3 regions of the Mesorhizobium maamorense genome follow, and region 2 is predicted to be linked to each of the others. Evidence: riboswitches for the same ligand, from Rfam matches in the RefSeq annotation. Region 2 holds a riboswitch; each other region holds the start of a gene.

Region 1 (2,260 bases), 1.5 Mb from region 2:
AGAGGGGGGCGCTGTAGAGCACTCATCATTCGATCATACGACCAAACTACTTGCTCATCACCGCCAGCCATTCATCCACCCATGCCTTGCGGTTGGCAGCGACCTCCTCGGGACTGAACAGCAAGGTTTTGGTCGGTTTGACCAGTCTGTCGAAGGCCGGATTGAGCGGCTTGTCGGTCTTGCCGGCCGGGAACATCCAGTTGGTCTCGGGGATGGCATCCTGGAATTTCGGCCCGGTCATGAAGGCGATGAACTTTTCCGCCAGCGGATTTTTGGCTCCCGTCGTGGTGATGCCGGCGACCTCGATCTGCAGATACTCGCCCTCCTCGAAGGAAGCGGCCTGGTAGCGCTCGGTGTTCTCGGCAACCATGTGGTAGGCGGGCGAGGTCGTGTAGGACAACACCATCGGCGCCTCGCCCTTGGTGAACAGGCCGTAGGCCTCGCTCCAGCCCGGCGTCACGGTCAAGACCTTCGCCTTGAGCTTGGCCCAGGCCTCCGGCGCCTTGTCGCCATAGACCGACTTCACCCACAACAGCAGGCCGAGGCCCGGCGTCGAGGTGCGAGGATCCTGGATGACGATCTTGTCGTCGGCACTGCCCTCGACCAATTCCTTCAGGCTCTTGGGCGGCGTCTTCAGCTTCTGCGTGTCATAGATGACGGCGAAATAACCATAGTCGTACGGGACAAAGATGTCGTCGTTCCAGCCGCCCGGCACATTGAGCCCGGTCACGGCGCCATGCGGTGCAAACAGGCCAGTGGCCTTGGCATCGGCGGTGAGATTGGTGTCGAGGCCAAGCACGATGTCGGCCTTGGTCGCGGCCCCTTCCAGCTTGACGCGGTTGAGCAGCGCGACGCCGTCGGCAACCGAGACGAAGTCGACATCGCAGCCGCATTCGGCCTCGAATTCCTTCTTCACCACCGGGCCGGGCCCCCAGTCGGCGGTGAAGCTCTCGTAGGTGTAGACGGTGAGTTTGTCCCTGGCCAAGGCTGGCCCCGACAGAACCACGACTACTGCAGAGACAAGGGCGTATAAAAGCGTGCGCATCGGCGCCTCCTTCGTTCGGGTTAAAGGAATTGAGGCGTCGGACTGTCCGAAACGTCTAATCCCTCCGCCGGTACAAACCGGATCAGGTTCAGCGGGTTGGCGAGACTGCCTCTCAGCCGGTCCGCGAAATATCGCGTCCGGCACCCCGTTAGAGCGCCTCGACACATAGGCCCGGCCGGTGAACCGCGCAAGTGGCTGTTTGCCGGCCTTCCGTTTCCGCTGCCGGGCTGGTAAGGGCCACACGATATGAGCACATTCACCATCCTGCTTGGCGGCGACCTCATCCGCACGCCACGGCTCGACCGTCAGGTCGAGGGAACCCGCGTCATCGCCGCCGATGCCGGCATCGGCCATGCAAGCACGCTCGACCTTGTGCCGGAACTGTGGGTCGGCGATTTCGATTCCGTGCCCGCCGGCCTGCCGGATGCGTTGGCCGCCGTGCCGCGCCGAACCTTCCCGGCAGAGAAGGACGCCACCGATGGCGAACTCGCGATATCGGCCGCCCTGGAGTGCGGCGCGACCAGCCTCGTGCTTGCCGGCGCCTTCGGCGGCAAGCGCGCCGACCATGCCTTCCTGCACATGGCGCTCGCCCTGCGGCTGACCGGGGCCGGGACAAAGGTGCTGTTGACCAGCGGCGCGCAGGAAGCCGTGCCCCTGGCGCACGGCACGGCCCGCTTCGACTATACAGACGGCACCCTGTTCTCGATCCTGGGTTTTTCCGAGCTTGCCGGGCTGACCGTCGCCGGCGCGAAATGGCCGCTTGACCGCGTCAAGGTCGCGTTCGGCTCGTCGCTGACCATCTCTAATGAGGTCAAGGGCAGGCTCGAGATCGCGCTGGGAGCGGGGCGCGCGCTGCTGCTCGCCCATCCCTATCCCTTGCCAGAAAGCTGACATGGCGCCGCCTCTTCTCAATCTCGACGGAATAAAACTGACGTTCGGCGGCACGCCCCTGCTCGACGGCGCCGACTTGGCTGCGTCGGCAGGCGACAAGATCGCGCTGGTCGGCCGCAACGGGTCCGGCAAGTCGACGCTGCTCAAGATCGCCGCCGGCCTGATCGAGCCGCAGGACGGCGAGGTGTTCCGCCAGCCATCGGCGACCGTCCGCTATCTGCCGCAAATGCCCGACATGGACGGCTTCGCAACCGTGCGCGCCTATGTCGAGGCCGGCCTCGGTCCCGCCGACGATCCTTATCGCGCCAGCTACCTGATGGAGCA
Region 2 (2,260 bases):
GCGGCCGATCCCGTCGGCATGGCGCGCCCGTTCCGCTCGGGACATTATGAGCTTCTCAGAAACCGAAGAGCGCTCAAAGCCGTGACCTCTTACCGAACATTTGCGACAGAACCCGAGATCGACACCGCTGCTGCTCTCTCGGCTCACTTACGACCATCTCGATGTGCATTCGAGCGAAGTCTTCGTCAAGGCAACCCACAATCCAACCGGCATTTTCGTCAAGGGCCTCCTCGGGGCGGGCGGAGTCAGCGAGGGCACTCTCATCGACGAGGATTTCCCGCTGGGATCTTATTCGAACACGTCGAGCGATCAGCGCGGCGGCGACATCACCTATTTCACCACTGATCTGGGATACTATTTCTGGAATACGCCGCGCTATCGCATTGGTGCTTTGGTCGGCTATAACTTCTGGAACGAGCGCTACAACGCTTTCGGATGCGCGCAGCAGGCTAACTCGCAGATGTGCGTGCCAGCATTGCCGACCAATGTCGGCGTGATCAGCCAGGACAACAATTGGCATTCGCTGCGGCTCGGACTGGCCGGGCAGACGCAACTCACCGAACGGCTCAGCCTTTCTGGCGACGTGGCGTTCCTATTGACGCGATTAAACGGCAAAGATCGGCACCATCTAAACCCAGAGATAAGCCCCACTCCCGAAGACGGCGACGGGCATGGGGTCCAACTCGAGGCGGTGTTGAACTACAAGGTCACGGATTTGTTCAACATTGGCGTCGGAGCCCGTTACTGGAGGGTGGCATCTGAAGGTGCCGCGCATTTCGAAAAGGCTCCGGCCGGTCGATCCCCCACCCGCAGGTCTTGGACTGGCAGGCAGAGCGTTACGGCATGTTCGTGCAGGCCAGCATCAAGTTCAACTGAGAAAGGAACCGGTGGCGTCCGCCGGCGCGCCTTTCATTTGACGAACTTCCCGAGTCGATTCCGGTAGGGGTCCAAATGACTCCCTAAGCGCAACGGCCGACGCTCACACGACGCGACATGGCCCGATTTCGCCACACAACAGTCGCTGGATAAGCACCTTGCAGACGGCAGAGTGCGACCCATAGCTGCCGCTCATAGATACGGACCGGAATTTCCGGACCCGAGGCCGACAATCGTCTAAAAATTATACCGGCATATTGCATGGCCCGCGCCACCGGCTCAAGGCGCCCGAACCTGCTTGACACGATAGCGCCGGCCGTTCAACCTGAGGCATTCACCAGGGGAGTCCCGGCAAGGGGCTGAGATACTGCTGGCTTTCGCGGCGCAGTGACCCGTTGAACCTGATCCAGTTCATACTGGCGTAGGGACGGTGCAAGCGCTTTGCGGGAGTTTACGCCCGGGTCCTGTTTTGGCAGGTCGCTAGAAGCGTCTTTTCATCCTTCCGGCACAGAACTGGGTCTCCAATGCACGAGCAAAGGAGCCTCAAGATGAATGCCCTCACCCCCGCCGTTTCGACGGGACCACTGCCCGCCTCACGAAAGATCCACAAGCCCGGTACCATCCACCCACAGATCAGGGTGCCGATGCGCGAAATCTCCGTCCATCCGACGGCGGGCGAACCGCCTGTCATCGTCTACGATCCGTCAGGTTCCTATACAGACCAGACTGTCGAAACCAGCATCGAAAAAGGCCTCGCCCGACTTCGCCATGAATGGATCAAGGCGCGGGGCGATGTCGAAGCCTATGACGGCCGCCATGTCCAGCCGGAAGACAACGGATTTGCGACTGGCGAGCGCCTCACACCGGAATTTCCCGTTCGCAACCGACCGCTCAGGGCCAAGGCCGGCAAGGCGGTTACCCAGCTTGCCTATGCGCGCGCCGGCATCATTACGCCTGAGATGGAGTTCGTCGCCATCCGCGAGAACCTTGGACGCGAGATCATGCGCGGCAAGCTGCCGCGCGACGGTGAAAGCTTCGGCGCCGCTATTCCCGATTTCGTCACGCCCGAATTCGTGCGCGAAGAGGTAGCCCGCGGACGCGCGATCATTCCCGCCAACATCAATCATCCCGAGAGCGAGCCGATGATCATCGGCCGCAATTTCCTGGTCAAAATCAATGCCAATATCGGCAATTCGGCGGTCACATCGTCGATGGCCGAAGAGGTCGAAAAAGATGGTCTGGGCGATCCGCTGGGGTACCGACACGGTGATGGACCTGTCGACCGGCCGCAACATCCATAACATTCGCGACTGGATCGTGCGCAATTCACCGGTGCCGATCGGCACGGTGCCGCTTTACCAGGCGTTGGAGAAAGTCGGCGGCA
Region 3 (2,260 bases), 3.0 Mb from region 2:
CGGTCCGTTCCCATGGCATGGCAAGGCGCTGGACCAGCATCGTCAGCCCGAACAGGACGAGCGTCAGCACGGCGCTGACGGCGACGGCGGCCAGCACCAGGTCCGGGCGGAAGTTGTTCTTGGCGTTGAGCATGTAGATGCCGAGGCCCTTCGCCGCGCCCGCATATTCGGCGAAGATGGCGCCCACGACAGCATAGGTGATCGAGATCCTGACACCGGCGAAGAAGTAGGGCAGCGCCGAGGGCAGCCGCGCCAGGACGAAGACACGCCAGCGCCCTGCCCCCATGGCGCGCAGCATTTGGCCGATCTCAGCCTCCGTCGCCTCATATCCTTCGGCCAAAGCCACCAACATCGGAAAGAAGGTGACCAGCGCCACCAGCATGATCTTGGGCATCAGCCCAAAGCCGAACCACAGCACCACCAGCGGTGCAATCGCCACCAGCGGCAAGGTCTGGCTGACCACGAAGACCGGAAAAAGGGCGCGCCGCAATGGCTGGGAGAAGTCGATCAATATCGACAGCGCAAAGGCACCGCCGAGCGAACAGGCAAAGCCTGCGAGCGTGGCACGGAGGGTTGGCACGGCGTTATCGGCCAGCGCGTGCCGGTTGAGCATTGCCTGAGCGAAGACGCGCGATGGCGCCGGGAGGATTGTCGGCTTGACGCCACCAAAGCGCGCATAGAGTTCCCACGCGGCTAGCAGCAGCCCCACCGAAAGCATCGCCGGAGCGGTTCTGGCGATGAGGTCCACGATCGGACGCGAAGGGGCGGACGGGGAGGACACGCAGGTACCCGGAGCGGATGGCGCGGGGCGCGCCGTCAGACGGCGGTGGGGCTGTTGGCCGAGACGGTGACGTCGAGCGTTACGTGGCCGGCACCCGGCCCGAAGCGGCAAAAGGCCTCGTTGAGTGCGGTAAAAATGGCGCCTGCGTCGCCGCGCAACTTTGTGCAGAAATGCTTGGAGCGCTCATATACGCCCGACTGCTTCAGGAAGTCGATGCAGCCATAGATCTCGTCCATGTGGTCGTCGGTGCCCATGACGTAAAGCGAGAACTGCGCCGCCGCCGGCTGGCCGGTGACGGCCACGCCGCGCACGGCGGCGATAGCGGCTTCCTTGCGCGGGCCGAGCGGCCCGGCAGGTCCGCCAAACGCGTCGGAGCGGCAGATCGGATCGTCCGGCTCGCCCGGGCAGCCGCGCGAGATGGCGGCCGAAAGCACGCAATGCTTGCCGCTGCGCGCTGCCGCCACGAACAGGTCGCGCATGGCAGGAAACAGCACCTCGGGCGGTCCGACCAGCAAGGTCGAGATATCGTCGGTCTCGATCCGCAGTCGATCACGATAAGGGTCCAGTGCCCCGAGCGCGCCAAGGATGACGCCGACAAAATCGCTGGACATGGGATATAGGGAAATCTGTGCGCCTGAAAACATCGCCCGCCTCGCTCCGCTGGTATTACCCAGATCAGCTTCTAGGGTCTGTGGGCTTGCCGCCCCCGTCTCAGCCCCGACCGTACGGAGCACCCCTGTGGATGGACGCGTTAAAGCACCAATCGGGCGGCTATGAAAGCTGTTTTTTCAGGACCATCGCCGGAAATGCATTGCGCCAGGCCTGATTTATGGGCGGTTCCGTCGGGCCCGGTCTTGAGGGAAATTTGTCCGGAACCTTAGCCACGACGAGTGGTTGTCCCTATAGTCGCAAACGCGACGAACTTCGTGGAAACGAGCGAAGACTTCACAGAAATGGAGACAAACCATGCTCATGAAAATCCTCGCAGCTTCGGCTCTTACCATTGGTCTCGCGACTTCGGCGATGGCGCAAAGTGCTGGCGGAAACGGCGCCAATAATGGGCCCGGCAGCGGCCAGTCGGTCACGGTCGACCCGAACACGCCGGCATCGCCGAACACGGTGGATCCTGGCACGACCGGCAGCACGACCGTCATGCCCGACGGCATGAATTCGAACGCGGACCGGAACTGTCCGGCCAGCCCACAAGGTGCTCAGCCGGATGCCAGCCACACCGCTCCGGGCACGGCTTCGCCGACTGTCAACGACAAGCATTGCGGCAAGTAGCCACTCGCCGAAACTGCTGGAGAATGCCACGGGGCGCCTGTTCCGTGGCGTTTCCGTCTCTTTATGTTTCACCCTCGCCGCACAGGCAGGCGCCTGAGACGTAAACCGCCATCGGCCTTCGTCTCGCCTACGAAACAGCCTTTTCGCGAACCGGCAGCTTCCAGCCCGGCCTGACGAAATGACAGGTGTAGCCGT

The links. A riboswitch is a leader RNA that binds a small molecule or an ion and turns the genes downstream of it on or off. The one in region 2 is predicted to bind thiamine pyrophosphate.
Region 1: linked by a shared signal. The riboswitch ahead of thiB (thiamine ABC transporter substrate binding subunit) and the one ahead of thiC (phosphomethylpyrimidine synthase ThiC) in region 2 are both predicted to bind thiamine pyrophosphate.
Region 3: linked by a shared signal. The riboswitch ahead of ACIU1A_RS15260 (YkoF family thiamine/hydroxymethylpyrimidine-binding protein) and the one ahead of thiC (phosphomethylpyrimidine synthase ThiC) in region 2 are both predicted to bind thiamine pyrophosphate.

Annotation. Positions count from the first base shown of each region.
Region 1 covers NZ_CP173356.1:5,145,171-5,147,430, forward strand. Annotated here, with positions in the region: gene thiB (thiamine ABC transporter substrate binding subunit) at 47-1,045, opposite strand; TPP riboswitch at 1,088-1,203, opposite strand; gene ACIU1A_RS25725 (thiamine diphosphokinase) at 1,292-1,936, shown strand; gene ACIU1A_RS25730 (ABC-F family ATP-binding cassette domain-containing protein) at 1,938-2,260, shown strand, end outside.
Region 2 covers NZ_CP173356.1:6,605,597-6,607,856, reverse strand. Annotated here, with positions in the region: partial or broken gene ACIU1A_RS32815 (thiazole synthase) at 1-33, shown strand, start outside; gene ACIU1A_RS32810 (omptin family outer membrane protease) at 101-943, shown strand; TPP riboswitch at 1,206-1,322, shown strand; partial or broken gene thiC (phosphomethylpyrimidine synthase ThiC) at 1,425-2,260, shown strand, end outside.
Region 3 covers NZ_CP173356.1:3,016,782-3,019,041, forward strand. Annotated here, with positions in the region: gene ACIU1A_RS15255 (ABC transporter permease) at 1-718, opposite strand, end outside; gene ACIU1A_RS15260 (YkoF family thiamine/hydroxymethylpyrimidine-binding protein) at 817-1,425, opposite strand; TPP riboswitch at 1,416-1,529, opposite strand; gene ACIU1A_RS15265 (hypothetical protein) at 1,748-2,065, shown strand; gene msrA (peptide-methionine (S)-S-oxide reductase MsrA) at 2,193-2,260, opposite strand, start outside.